DNA from 3 places in the Hymenobacter defluvii genome. Region 1 is predicted to be linked to each of the others. Evidence: riboswitches for the same ligand, from Rfam matches in the RefSeq annotation. Region 1 holds a riboswitch; each other region holds the start of a gene.

Region 1 (4,678 bases):
TTGGTTGTCAGATTTATGACGCCTACGAGGCCGTTCGGTACATCGTAATCCACCGTTTGCGATACATAGCCCTTGTTGTTACTGGTAGCGAAGTAGCGGGGTAAGCGTAGCGTATCCGCTTGCCCAGCGGCATTAGTGAAAGTAGAAATGTTTGCCTTCTCATTGAAATCTGGCAACGATACCACTTCAATCTTACGGCTGTTATTTACCACGATATAGCCCAGGTCGCCTACCACGGTCATTGACTGCGCCACATCACCCAGGACACGGTTATTCACTGAACGAAACAGCGCCGCGTTGGTAATAGCACTTACACTACTGTTGAAGCCCACTATCTCGGCATTAGACCGATTGAAGTTGCCTTCCTGCACGATAAACACATTGCTACCGGCCGGCGAAGCGTCGTTATCGTTGTCTGGGTCGCAGCTCCAGAGAGTCAGGCCGCTGGCCAGGATGAAGGCCGTGCGGGCACTCAGGGAAAGAAAACGTTGTGTCATATAAAAGAAAAGTGTGAAAAGTAGAATCAGCGCCAGCTCACGCGCAGGCTCAGCACGCCGTTGCGCGGGGGCATGGCGCGGGCTTCGTAGCTGTTATAAGTGAGGTTGGTGAGGTTGAAGCCCTGCACCAGCGCGGTCAGGCTCCAGGTGCTGCGGGTAGTGAAGGTGTAGCCCAACGACCCACTTAGCAGAAAGTAGGAGGGTAGGAATGTAGTAGCCGAGGCATCGGTGTAGCGGAAGCTGGTGAAGGTGCTCTGCGTGAGCAGCTGCCACCCGCGCCAACTCTGGCGCGTGGTGAACGCCACCGTGTGCAAGGGCACATAGGGCAATTGCACACCCACTGGGTCAGGGTCGAATGTGTAGCCACTCACCTTCTGCGACTGGGTATAGGCGTAGGCCGCCCGCGCCGTGAGGGTGTAGCGCCCCGGCTGCCAGCCCAGTTCCGAACTCAGCTCTATCCCCTGAGCCCGCACCCGGCGCAGGTTGCGCGGCGACCAGTAGCTTACCGTGTCGCCGGGCAGCCACTGCACCCAGTTGCGCACCTGTTGGCGGTAGGCCGTCAGTTCCGTCACCAGCGAGAGGGTAGGAATAGGCTTGAAAGTGTGCTGCACGCTGCCCTCGTAGCCCTGGCTGGTTTCAGGCAGCAGGTTGGGGTTGCCGCCGGGGCGCCAGTATCGCTCGTTGAGGGTAGGCACACGGTAGCTGCGGGCTGCGCTGCCTTTTAGCACCAACGTATGGGTGTCGTGTTGCCACACCTGCCACTCGCCGCCCAAGGTAGGAGCCAGTGGCGGCCGCCTACCCGGAATAAACGCCTGTCGGATATTGGCCGTGAGGCGGAGGGTAGACGTAGGGTCGTAGCGCACGAGAGCGTAGCCCGAGAAGCGGTTTTCGGTGAGGTCTTGGCCGTAGCCATCTACCCGTGCGGCAAAGTGCTGCGCCTCGCCGCCTACCCGCACGCTCAGGTTGGAGCGGAGTTGTAGGCTGTGGTCGGCCTGTATTTGGCTGGTGCGCACCCGCGAGTTGCTCTGCGCCACGGTGTTGCTGCGGTAGTTCAGAATATCCTCAAACCACGCCATGCGCACGCCCGTTTCGTGGCGGCCGGCCACGTGGCGGTAGCCGGCAAACAACCGACGGCTCTGGTCGCGCTCCTTGGCATTGTCGTTAGCGGCCCCAATAGCGGGCTGAATGCGGCGGTCGGCGTCTGTCAGCCACACGGCGCCCATCAACTCGCCGTGCTGGCCCAGGCGCAGGGTAGCATCTTGGGTGAGGCTCCATTGCCGGTAGGCGGCGTTGGTCTGCCGGCGTTCCACCAAGCCGTCAATCGTGCGCTCCTGGTAGGGGAAATCGTTCTGGCCCTCACGATACGAAGCAGCCGTGCGCAAGGCCAGTTTATCGTTGCTGAAGCTGTTCTCGACGCTTCCAGCCCGCATTCCATAGTTGCCCACATCGGCCTGCGCCTGCCCGCGCCACCCCGCTCCCCACTGCACCGGCGACGATAGCAGCACCGTGCCTCCTAAAGCGCCATTGCCGTACACCGCGCTGGCCGGCCCGGGCTGCACCGTAATTCGGGTAGCCCCATTCACGGGTAGCAGGGCAAAATCGGCTTCGCCCAGGGTAGGCAGGTTGATGTTGAAGCCGTTCCAGAGCACGGCCGTGTGGCGAGCCGAGGTGCCGCGCAGCGTGATGGACGACAGCTGCCCCGGCCCGTAATTCTTCAGATAAATGGGGGTAAGCCGGCTCAGCGCCTCGGCCAGCGTGCCCGCTGGCAGCTGGTTCACGGCCACCGAATCGAGGGTAGTGCGGCGGCTGCCCACGGCGTAGCGGCTCAGGCGGGCGGCTTCTACCACGGCCGTGGGTAGCAAATGTGGCGTGGTAGCGCTGGTATCAATGGGTGCGCGCTGGGCCTGCACTGCTGCGGTTGGCAACAGGCTTGCTGCCACCGCCAGCACGCGTAGCGTGCGGGTAGGGGTGGAAGAAGTAGCGCGTAAAAAACGTATCCGAACCAAAATTTCCGGGGTAGGAAAAGTCAGTTCAAAACTCCGCTGCGAGCCGAAACCCGCCACGTAGCCGAGGCCGAAAACAGAAAAAACCAGGAGGCCGAGGCCGCCCGCTGCATTCGTTCTCCGCCCTTCCACCGAAGGCGCTGAACATGGGGAAACGTAGTGGCAGGTCTCCTGGCTTGCTTCGGGCACATCGCCTTCCCATTTCTCCGGCTAAGTTTCGTGATCGAAACCTGGCGTTCTGCGAAACAGTGGCAGCTGCGTGATGCGCCCACTCTCGAAGCGTACAGTTGCGGGGACAGCTCCGGCCTTGAACCGGATTCCCTTTTCAGCCTCGCCCCGCATTTAGGGTCCGGCCACCGCTACGCCACAAAGATACTGTCTGAACCACGGATTCGCTCGGATTTTTCGGATTACACGGATTTCGTGGATGGGGCTGTTAGAAAGCTCAGGATGATAGGGTAGGCGATGGGCGAAAAAACTCTCGTTCACAAAAATTCGTGTAACCCTCAACATCCAAGCGAATCCGTGGCCAATATAATTTCCGCCGCTTTCTTCCAGCGCCCCGACCCTACCCTAATTGCCCGCGAACTTCTGGGGAAGTACGTCTTCTCCCGCATTGATGGCGAGCTAACCGGCGGCCGCATCGTCGAAACCGAAGCCTACTCTCACGAGGGCGACAACTCCCTCACAATGCACCTGAAGCGGCGCGGTCAGCACGGACAGGCGCTATATGAGCCGGGCGGCCGCGCCTACCTCTACACAGTGTACCAGCGGCACACGCTGTTCAACATCGTCAGCAACGCCGCCGATATTCCTAATACTGTCCTGATTCGCGCCATTGAGCCTACCGTGGGCATTGATACGATGCTCCGCCGGCGTGGTCTAGCGGCCATAGCCCGCAACCTGACGGCCGGCCCTGGCTTGCTCACGCAGGCGCTAGGCGTCACGCCCGCCCTCACCGGCACCGATCTGCAGGGCGACGTGCTTTGGCTGGAAGACCACGGCGAGGACGTGCCCGACACGCAGGTACGCGCTAGCGCCAGAGTAGGGCTGGCCTACGCTGGCGCGGAGGCGGCTGGCCTACCTTGGCGCTTCCGCATCAAGGATAGCCAGTGGACCAGCCCGGCCAAATAGTACGGTATACTAAGCCAATTGGGTAGCCGCTACTAGCTCTCCACTCCAACGCTTCACCTTTTCGCACACCAATACCATTAGGCGGCCCCGCAAATCGGTGGTAGCAAACAAATAGATGTGGCCGCCCTCCCGGATGCCGGTGCGTTGCCGGAATACGGCTACCGTATCTGGGAAATTGCGGGTAGTAACGTGTGCACGCGCTTCGGGGCCAAGGTAGGGTAGAAGAGCATCGGCATCATAACGCTCCACCGCCTGAATGCGGAAGATTCGACCCGGAAAGTCCGCACGCAGGTCGTCGGCCATATACAAGTGGCTATGCTGGTGCAGTTTCAGTAGCTCGAAGGCATTGCCGATGCTACGGAACGCTCCTGCTTTCAGGATGGCCGCGTTGGGTTCGTAGAGGTACTGCCCCATCTGCGGCTCGGCGTAGCGCGATATGGCGCGGGCTTCGCGGGCGCGGTTCAGGCGGAACTCCTGCTGCTCGCCGGTGCGGGTCAGGTTCACGGCGTAGCGCTCGGGGTCTACGGCGGGTTCTTCGCCTAGCTCATACAGCACCTCCTTACACTCGTTATCCACAGCTAGCACCCACAACCGACGCACATGCTTCAATTCCTGAATGGCTAGCTCAATATCGAGCATGGGTGAGGTTTTGAGCAGGATGCGCGGGGCTTTGTGCAGCAGCAGGGGTAAGATACGTAGCACATCCGGCTCGCAGTCCTGCAACCGGAAAATCTTGCGCGAGGCGGTGTCGCGGCGGGCCGGATCGAGGTAGAGCCAGTCAAACGTATCCGGTGTGCTTTTTAAAAATGACAGGGCATCAGTAGTGTGGTAGTGCACATTGCGCACACCTAGCAGACCCAAATTGTACTGCACCACCTCAGCTAACTGCGGATTTCGCTCCACATAGTGCACCTCGGCTACGTGGCTGGCAAAGTAGCAGGTATCTACACCGAAGCCGCCCGTGAGGTCGGCTAAGCGTTGCCCGCCAACCAACTCGGCCTTAAAAGCTGCCGTGCGGTCCGACGAAGCCTGCTCCACCGACAG
Region 2 (4,678 bases), on a different contig from region 1:
GGGTGCTGCAACGTGTCCCGGTCGCGGGGAATGCGCACCGGTGACGACGTGCGGCTCTCTACCCCCACAATCTGCGCGGCGTTGGTGGCATAGCCCGGAATCTTGCGCCCAAAGTTTTCGAAGCCCTGCCGCAGCCTGCCCGCCAGGTTTTTGCCCAGCACCTTGTCCATGGGCACCGATACCAGGCCGGGTTGGTAGGATGTGTCTAGTAGCTCCGCCGACACCTTGCTTTTTAAGAAGTCGCCCAGGCGCTGGGCGGGGGCTACCTGGGTATTGCCGGCCAGCTGGCAGGCGCGTTGCTCTATTTGTTGTTGCAAGCGCAGGCCAGCCAACGCACCGTGCTGGCGCACGTCCATATCCTCCAGCTCCACGGCCGTCACGATGCCGGAATTGGCATACTGGGAGTCGCGGCGGCTGGGGCTCATGCCGTTGACTACCACCTCGCCGGGGGCAGTGGCGGCGGGCACAATAAAGCCGCCGGGGCACATGCAGAACGAAAATACGCCCCGCTGCCCGCCCTGGCCCTGGGTCTGGTGCACCAAGGCGTAGGAAGCGGCCGGCAGTAGGCCACGGTCGGGGAGGCGGTACTGGGCGCGGTCGATGAGCTGCTGCTGGTGCTCCACGCGCACGCCCAGGGCAAAGGGCTTGGCCTCGACGAGCACACCGCGGCGGTGCAGCAGTTCGTAAATGTCGCGGGCCGAGTGGCCGGTGGCCAGAATCACGGCATCGGCCAGCAACTCCTCGCCCTGGGCCGTGACCACGCCACGCAGATGGTTGCCGGTCAGCACCAAATCGTCTACCCGCGTATCAAACCGCACCTCGCCGCCAGCCTGCCGCACCGAGTCGCGCAGGGCGGCTACCACGGCCGGCAGCTTGTTGGTGCCGATGTGGGGGTGGGCATCGACCAGAATATCGGGGGTAGCGCCGTGCTGCACCAACAGGCGCAGGATGCGCTGCACGTCGCCGCGCTTGGTGGAGCGGGTGTAGAGCTTGCCGTCGGAGTAGGTGCCCGCGCCGCCTTCGCCAAAGCAGTAGTTGGAATCGGGGTTAACGAGCTGTTGCTTGTTGAGGGCCGCCAGGTCGCGGCGGCGGGTGCGCACGTCTTTGCCGCGCTCCACTACAATGGGCCTGATGCCCAGCTCAATAGCCCGTAAGGCCGCGAACAACCCAGCCGGACCAGCACCCACAATCAGCACCGTGCGGCGGGCGCGACTTACATCCGGAAACTGAAACCAGGGTCCGAACAACTCGGCTGGCGGTGTCGTGCGGTAGATGTCGGCGCGCAGGCGCACCAGCGGCTGCCGGCCGCGGGCGTCGATGCTGCGCTTGCGCAGGTGCACAAAATCGGCTTGGCCGGGGCGCAAGCCAGCCGCGGCTAGCAGGGCTTCGTAGCGGGTCAGCTCGTCGTAGGCTTGCTCGGGCGCAAGCAGCAGCTCGACTTCCTGGGGGGAAGGGGTATGCATGGGTGAAAGGGAGTTAACCTTTAAACCGAAGTAGGAAAAGGATTGCAAAGATACGGCAGGAGTGGCAGCTTGTCATTTCGAACGCAGTGAGAAATCTGAAGTATTCCTGCTGATCGGATTGTAGGCACACGCAAGATTTTTCCTGTCTACCTGATGGGTAGAGTAGTCTGATGTGTTCCAGATTTCTCACTGCGTTCGAAATGACAAGCTGCTACCCTACCGCCTCCACGGGCGTGTCCAGAATACGGACGGGGCGCTTGTTTTCATCAATGGCCACGAACGTGAATACGCCCGAAACGGCCTTTTCGCGCTCCTCGGAGTACATCTGCTCCACAAACAGGTCCACGCGTACTTTCAGGCTGGTGTTGCCCACGTGCTCCACGCGGCCAATCAACTCCACCAGCGTGCCGCCGGGAATGGGATGGGTGAAATCAACCCGCTCGGACGAGACGGTTACCATTTTCAGGCGCGAAAAGCGGGTGGCTGCGATGAACGCTACCTCGTCCATCATGTGCAGGGTAGCCCCGCCGAACAGCGTGTCGTAGTGGTTAGTAGTGTTGGGGAATACGGCTTTGAAGATGCGCGTCTCGGCGCGGGTAATTTTTTCTTCGAGGGTCATCACAACGGAGTGAAAGGGTGAAACGCCCTTCGACAGCTTTCCGCAGGAAGCCAAACCACAACCAAGCCGATAGGGGGGTAGGGAGATACGCGCACGATTTCTGGCCGGCGGCGCGGGGCGCTCCGGGGCGGGTCGTATGCTTCCTCAATACCCGACAACGGCCCCAGGCGCGGGGGCTACGCATTGTCAGTCAGCGGCAGGCAGATTTTCTGACTTATACCTCCTAATCGCCCAACTCTTCTCGCCCGGCCGTGGGGCCAGGCAATGGGTAGCAAGCGGGGACCCTGCGGTGGTACTTACAGTAGCGCGTCTGTTCGGGAGTTGCACCCGATTCCCTTTTCAGGCCACTCCCAGGGGCGGCCACCTTCCGTTGTCTGATGGAAAACAGGCAAAGAACAACTGTCGGCAAAGGTAGGCGCTGGCGCGGGAATAGCAGCAGACGCCCGCGTCGTACCAAAAGCAACCTGCTATTGAACGCGGTATGTAGTCACAAAAACTGCATTATATGCCGGCAACATCGTTGTGCAAGCGCGGTCCTCGCTCGCTTTGGCCTTACGAATAGTAACATATAAGGTAGTGCCTTTGGCCAGTGTGGTGGGCAGATTCAGGCCGTAGTAGCTGCCACTAGCGGAAGCAGCGCTAAGTGACGAGCCGAACATTTTCCCTACTTCTTCATTTTTCTGAGTATTGGAAAAGTGTAGCAAGGGCAAGCGGCAGTCACCGCCGATACCTTGGGCTATTACCTCGTATTCCTTCGGTGCAGCATCGTCTTTCTGGCAGCCAAACGCTACGAGTAGAATGCTCAGCAATAGCAAATAACGTATCATGGCAGCAGGGTTTATCAATATAGAATACTAACTAGTGGGGGCTTTCGGAGAAAACTACACCACAGATACTAGAGAACTGATAAGGCAAGAATGGTTGCAGGCGTAGCATCTGAATTGGTGTGATAAGCCATTTCAACGTCTCCCAAAAACAAAGCCTCCGACGACTATTTGCATGACAACAACTCCTGCCCGCACGATGGCCTCGCGGGTGAAATCCATCTTCAGCGGCTCCATCGGCAACCTAGTGGAGTGGTACGATTGGTACATCTACTCGGCGTTTGCGCTGTATTTCGCGCCGGCGTTTTTCCCCAAAGGCAACCAAACGGCGCAGCTGCTGAACTCGGCGGCCATCTTTGCGGTGGGCTTTCTGATGCGGCCGTTGGGTGGCTGGCTGCTGGGCCTCTACGCCGACCGTCGGGGTAGGAAAGCAGCCCTGTTGCTATCGGTGCTGCTGATGTGCGCCGGCTCCCTACTCATTGCCCTCACACCCGGCTACGCCACCATTGGGGTGTTTGCGCCAGTGCTGCTAGTGGTGGCGCGGCTACTACAAGGCCTGAGTGTGGGCGGCGAATACGGCACCTCGGCCACCTACCTCAGCGAGATGGCCGATCAGAAGAACAGAGGGTTCTTTTCCAGCTTTCAGTACGTGACCCTGATTGCCGGTCAACTGGTGGCGCTACTGGTGCAATTGGGTTTGCAGGCCGTGCTCACGACTGAGCAGTTGCATGCGTGGGGCTGGCGTGTGCCCTTCGTTATTGGGGCCGGGGCAGCGGTAGTCGCCTTGTTTCTGCGCCGGCACATGGAGGAAACCGACGCCTTTGTGAAGAATGACCAGCCTGCGGGAGCAGCGCTAAAGAAAGAAGAAAGCAAGCTGCGCGTGCTGATGCGTTACCCTCGCGAGGTGCTCACGGTAGTGGGCCTCACACTGGGCGGCACCATTGTGTTCTACACATTCACCACGTACACGCAGAAATTTCTGGTGAACACGGCGGGGTTCACTAAGGACCAAGCTACGCTAGTGTCGTTTGGGGCGCTAGCCGTGGCCATGGTGCTGCAACCCGTGGTAGGGGCGCTATCGGATAGGGTAGGACGGCGGCCGGTGCTGCTGGCCTTTGGGGTAGGCGCCACGCTGGGCACTGTGCCACTGATGACAGCCTTGGGCCACGCTACCACCACCTGGGGCGCATTCGGCCTGCTGGTCATCGCCATGCTGATTATGAGCGGCTACACGGCCATCAACGCCGTGGTGAAAGCCGAGTTGTTTCCGACCGAAATCCGGGCCTTGGGGGTAGGACTGCCGTATGCCCTCACGGTTGCTATCTTCGGAGGCACGGCCGAGTACGTGGCGCTGCTGGCCAAGGGCTACAACGTGGAAGCGTGGTTTTACTGGTACGTAACGGCTTGCGCCAGTATTTCTCTTATCACCTACCTACGCATGGCTGATACCCGGCATACGTCGCGCATGAACCAAGCATAAAGGCCGGCTACTGCGCATGCCGGGCGTTCCATTCGGCGGCGAGAGCCGGAAGGCGGTCCGAGTCATCTGTCAGCCAACCCATAGCCGATTTCGTATCAGAAAAATACTGCGCGTCGAAGCGGATGGCGGGCTGCACCAGGCTATGCAGCGCATTAATGGCCAACTGGTTATGCGTCTGCCCACTATCCAGCACCAATACTAGTCGCTCCAAGGGTAGGACCACCAAGCCAGGCATCCAGTGTGTGCCCAACCATACCTCATCTTCTAACGATAAGTCGGGCACACTATTCAT
Region 3 (4,678 bases), on a different contig from region 1:
TCCACAGGGCGGTAGTGGTCGAGGCCGGACCACTGCTTGAGGGCCAGTACCTTGCGGCAGCGTCGGTCTATTTCCTGCTGCGTCAGCTCGCCACGGTTGATGGCCTCGCGCACCATGCGCAGGGCCAGCGGAATGTTCTTCGAGAACTCCAGAATGTCGTTACCAGCCAGCAAGGCGCGCACGTCGGCCTCGCCGGGCGGGTACTTGCTGATAACGCCCTTCATGTTCATGGCGTCGGTGAAGATCATACCATCGAAACCCAGCTTCTCCTGAAGCAAACCCGTCACAATAGGCTTGCTGAGGGTGGAGGGTAGGCCGGTGCTATCGAGGGCCGGAATGTTGAGGTGGGCCACCATCATGCCACCCAAGCCGCGCTTAATGAGGCTCTTGAAAGGAAATAGCTCCAGCGTATCAATGCGGCGCTGGTCTACCCGAATGAGGGGTAGGGCTAGGTGCGAGTCGGTGTCGGTGTCGCCGTGGCCGGGGAAGTGCTTGGCCACAGCTAGCACACCGGCGTCCTGCATACCGCGCATGTACTGGTAGCTTTTCTCGGTGACGTCCTCGCGGTTTTCGCCCCACGAGCGGTAGCCAATCACGGGGTTGGCGGCGTTGTTGTTCACGTCTACCACCGGCGCAAAGTTCACGTGCATGCCAATGCGCTTGAACTCGCGGGCAATTTCCTGGCCCATGTCGTAGAGGAGCTGGTTGTCGCGAATGCCGCCCATGCTCATCTGGTAGGGAAACCGGATGGTGCTATCCAGGCGCATGCCCAGGCCCCACTCGCCATCCAGCGCCACCAGCAGCGGTACTTTGCTCTGGCTTTGGTAGCGGTTTAGCAGCTTAGCCTGCCGCACCGGGCCGCCCTGAAAGAAGATAAGCCCCCCAATCCCATACTGCTGAATGAGCGCCGACACCGAGTCTTCGAACACGCGGTTGCGGTTGGAGTAGGCAGCCACCATAAACAGCTGCGCCACGCGTTGGTCAGGCGTCAGCGTCGCCATCACCGAATCAACCCAACGCGAACTAAGCTGGGGCGCAAACGGCACCGGCGCATGCAGCGAAGCGGCTGTGGGAGGAGTTTTGGCTTGCTTGCGCCGCCGCTGAGCAGAGACGTCCGGGGTGTGCAGCAGCGTCAGCAGCAGCAACAGGAGCAGTGGAAAACGAGAGGTAGGCAAGGTATTTCGCAACGGTTGAGACACGTAAGTTGCGAAAATAGAGGAATAGAGAAGGAAATAGTTGCACAGAATGCCCTTTTGTAAACGCAGACCGTCCTTTCGACCAGCGGGAGAAATCGCGCATGCTGATAATAAGAACGTCATGCTGAGCGGAGTCGAAGCATCTCTACCGTGAGTAATTCCTGACAATTGAGATTACCGTTGTGGTAGAGATGCTTCGACAAGCTCAGCATGACATTTACTATCTATTAGCGGCACGCGCGATTTCTCCCGCTGGTCGAAAGGACGTTCTTGTCAGAGCCTACCTGAGAGCTACGGATTGGTGCTCCACAAACCGGCTTCCTTCACAAACACCCGGCGGTTCAGCTTCAGTTGGGCAATGATGAACTCGGCCAAATCTTCCGGCTGCATCACTTTCTCCGGGTTGCCATCCGTAAGCTTCAGCTCCTGCGCAAGCGGGGTAGCCACGGTGCTGGGCGTGAGGGCCGACACGCGAATGTTGTGCTTGCGCACCTCCTGCATTAGCGACTCGGTGAGGCCGAGCACGGCAAACTTGGAAGCCGAGTAGGCGCTGGTAGCCGCCGCCCCGCGCTGCCCAGCCGTAGACGAAATGTTGATGATGTCGCCGGTCTGGCGCTCAATCATGCCGGGTAGTACGGCGCGGGTGGCATAGTACACGCCCATGAGGTTCACCCGGATAATGTTTTCCCAGGCTTCCGGCTCCTGCTCCAGAAACTTGCCGAACGCGGCCGTACCGGCGTTGTTGATGAGAATATCAATGGTGCCAAGCTGCTGTTGCACCTGTGCCGCGGCAGCTTCTACGGCGGCACGATCGGCCACATCTGCCGTGACAACGGCCGTTTTCACGCCCAGTTTTTCTAGTTCGGCGGCTACTTCGCGCAGGTCGTTTTCAGAGCGGGCCAGCAGGCCCACGTGTACACCTTCTTGCGCCAGAGCCACGGCTACGGCGCGGCCAATGCCTTTGCCAGCGCCCGTTACGAGGGCAATTTTTCCGGTGAGGTTTTCCATGTGAGTAGGGGGGATAAATAAAAAGAGTTGAGTGGTAGCCTCTGCGCGGTGTAGAGACGCATACTTGCGTCTCGTCGTTGCTGATGTTGTTTGTATTGGCTGTTATTTAATGATGAACAGGTGTCGCTCAACGACGAGACGCAAGTATGCGTCTCTACACCGTACGAACTTTGAACGGTGATGAGTAGCCTTAACCAGCCAGCCGCCGAGTTGTTGCGCCGGAAATTTCGCGTATCATTGCCCCTAGTTCTTTGCAATATCAATTGCCGTAGAGGGGTTTTCGGGTAATACCGGAATTAATAAGGAACCGTGTGTGAATCACGGGCTGTCGCGCAACTGTAAGTACCCAAGCAAGTTACGATCCGTAGCACGTCCATTGTTCTGCCAGGCAGAATGAGAAGGATGATCGTAATGGTACAAGCCAGGAGACTTGCCTTTCTACGCCTTGACGTATGCTTCCGCGCTCTGAAGCAGTAGTCTGGTCAATTGCATACTGCTGTCTTTTCAGGGCCTCCGCGGGGTGGAGGCTGGCGCGTGCGTATGCGCGCCGGATGGTAGGGTGCAGGGTAGGCCATACGCTGTGTTGGGCACGTAACGTACTCGTTGCGAGAACAATAATCAATTTATTGTTCCCTTCAACCCAAGCACTATGCTTACGCACAACCTCGGCTACCCGCGCATTGGTAGCCAGCGCGAACTAAAAAAAGCCAGTGAGAAATACTGGTCGGGCCAACTGACGCTAGCCGAATTGCAGGCCACTGCCCGCCGCATTGCCCAGCACAACTGGCAGTTGCAGCAAGAAGCCGGCCTCGACCTGATTCCCTGCAACGACTTCAGCTACTACGACCAGGTGCTGGACACTAGCCTGATGGTAGGGGCCATTCCGCGGCGCTACACGCCCGTGCTCAGCGAAAATCCGCAGAACACGGCGCTGGATCTGTACTTTGCTATGGCCCGCGGCTACCAGCGCAACGGCCTCGATGTCACGGCGATGGAGATGACAAAGTGGTTCGACACCAACTACCACTACCTCGTGCCCGAGTTCACAGCCGACCAGGAGTTTCGGCTGTTCTCCGAGCACATTTTCGAGCAGTTTATTCACGCCCGCAACACGCTCAATACCACGCCCAAGCCGGTGCTGCTGGGGCCGGTTTCCTACCTGCTGCTGGGCAAGGAAAAGGGAGAAGGCTTCCACCGCATCGAGCTGCTGAAGCAGTTGCTGCCCGTGTACGTGGAGGTGCTGACCCGGCTGCACCAGTACGGCGCCACCTGGGTGCAGCTCGACGAGCCTTACCTGGCTCTCGACCTGACAGCGGCCGAAAAAGAGGCTTATCTGTTTGCCTATGCCAAACTGGCGCGAAGCTGCCCTGGCCTTAAGCTGCTCGTAGCGACTTATTTCGAAGGGTTGCGCGACAACGCCGCGCTGGCCGTGAGCCTACCCATCAGCGCCCTGCACGTGGACTTGGTGCGGGCGCCGGAACAACTAGCGGCCGTGCTGCCACTGGTACCGCAGTGGCTGAGCCTGTCGCTGGGTGTGGTAGACGGCCGCAACATCTGGAAAAACGACTATCAGGCGTCGTTGGTGCTGATTGAAAAAGCCGTAGCGGCGCTGGGCACCGAGCGGGTGCTGCTGGCGCCTAGCTGCTCGTTGCTGCACAGCCCCTGCGACCTGGACCTGGAAACCAACGACGCCACTCTGACGCCGGAAATCAAAAACTGGCTGGCCTTTGCCAAACAGAAGCTGCGCGAGGTAGGGGAGTTGCGCCAGATTGCCGACCACGGCGATCAGAACCTATTGCACCAGAACCAGCAGGCGCTGGAAAGCCGCCGCAAATCGGACCGCATTCACCGCCCGCACATCAAGGAACGCACCGCTGCCGTGACGGAGGCCGATGCCCGCCGCCGGAGCTCGTTTGCGGTGCGGCAGGCCCTTCAACAAGCGCAGTTGCGGTTGCCGCTCTTCCCAACAACTACCATCGGCTCGTTTCCGCAGACGGAGGATATACGGCAACTGCGCGCCCGCTTCAAGAAAGGGGAGTTGACTGCCGAGCAGTACAACGAAGCTCTGCAAAATGCCACTGTCGACGTGATTCGGTGGCAGGAGGAGGTAGGGCTAGACGTGCTGGTACACGGCGAGTTTGAGCGCAACGACATGGTAGAGTACTTCGGCGAGCTGCTCGACGGCTTTGCATTCACCAAAAACGGCTGGGTGCAGAGCTACGGCTCGCGCTGCGTGAAGCCGCCCATTTTGTACGGCGACATCCACCGCCCCGCCGACATGACCGTGGCCTGGAGCACCTTCGCCCAGGCCCTAACCCGGCGGTACGTGAAAGGCATGCTGACCGGCCCCGTGACCATTCTGCAATGGTCGTTTGTGCGCGACGACCAGCCGCGGGCCACCACCGCGTTGCAGATTGCGCTGGCTATCCGCGAAGAAGTACAGGCACTGGAAAAGGCCGGCATTCAGCTGATTC

Evidence for each region. A riboswitch is a leader RNA that binds a small molecule or an ion and turns the genes downstream of it on or off. The one in region 1 is predicted to bind cobalamin.
Region 2: it holds a riboswitch for cobalamin, as region 1 does, so the genes downstream of both, J4D97_RS03745 (acyl-CoA thioesterase) here and J4D97_RS04240 (TonB-dependent receptor plug domain-containing protein) in region 1, are expected to answer to the same signal.
Region 3: it holds a riboswitch for cobalamin, as region 1 does, so the genes downstream of both, metE (5-methyltetrahydropteroyltriglutamate--homocysteine S-methyltransferase) here and J4D97_RS04240 (TonB-dependent receptor plug domain-containing protein) in region 1, are expected to answer to the same signal.

The regions. Positions count from the first base shown of each region.
Region 1 is NZ_JAGETX010000002.1:5,934-10,611, reverse strand. It holds gene J4D97_RS04245 (hypothetical protein) at 1-497, opposite strand, end outside; gene J4D97_RS04240 (TonB-dependent receptor plug domain-containing protein) at 524-2,503, opposite strand; cobalamin riboswitch at 2,645-2,876, opposite strand; gene J4D97_RS04235 (DNA-3-methyladenine glycosylase) at 3,026-3,634, shown strand; gene J4D97_RS04230 (class I SAM-dependent methyltransferase) at 3,644-4,678, opposite strand, start outside.
Region 2 is NZ_JAGETX010000001.1:913,264-917,941, reverse strand. It holds gene J4D97_RS03750 (NAD(P)/FAD-dependent oxidoreductase) at 1-1,463, opposite strand, end outside; gene J4D97_RS03745 (acyl-CoA thioesterase) at 1,675-2,082, opposite strand; cobalamin riboswitch at 2,265-2,465, opposite strand; gene J4D97_RS03740 (hypothetical protein) at 2,550-2,909, opposite strand; gene J4D97_RS03735 (MFS transporter) at 3,082-4,386, shown strand; gene J4D97_RS03730 (hypothetical protein) at 4,394-4,678, opposite strand, start outside.
Region 3 is NZ_JAGETX010000008.1:191,741-196,418, reverse strand. It holds gene J4D97_RS15140 (glycoside hydrolase family 3 N-terminal domain-containing protein) at 1-1,175, opposite strand, end outside; gene J4D97_RS15135 (3-ketoacyl-ACP reductase) at 1,488-2,204, opposite strand; cobalamin riboswitch at 2,462-2,656, shown strand; gene metE (5-methyltetrahydropteroyltriglutamate--homocysteine S-methyltransferase) at 2,854-4,678, shown strand, end outside.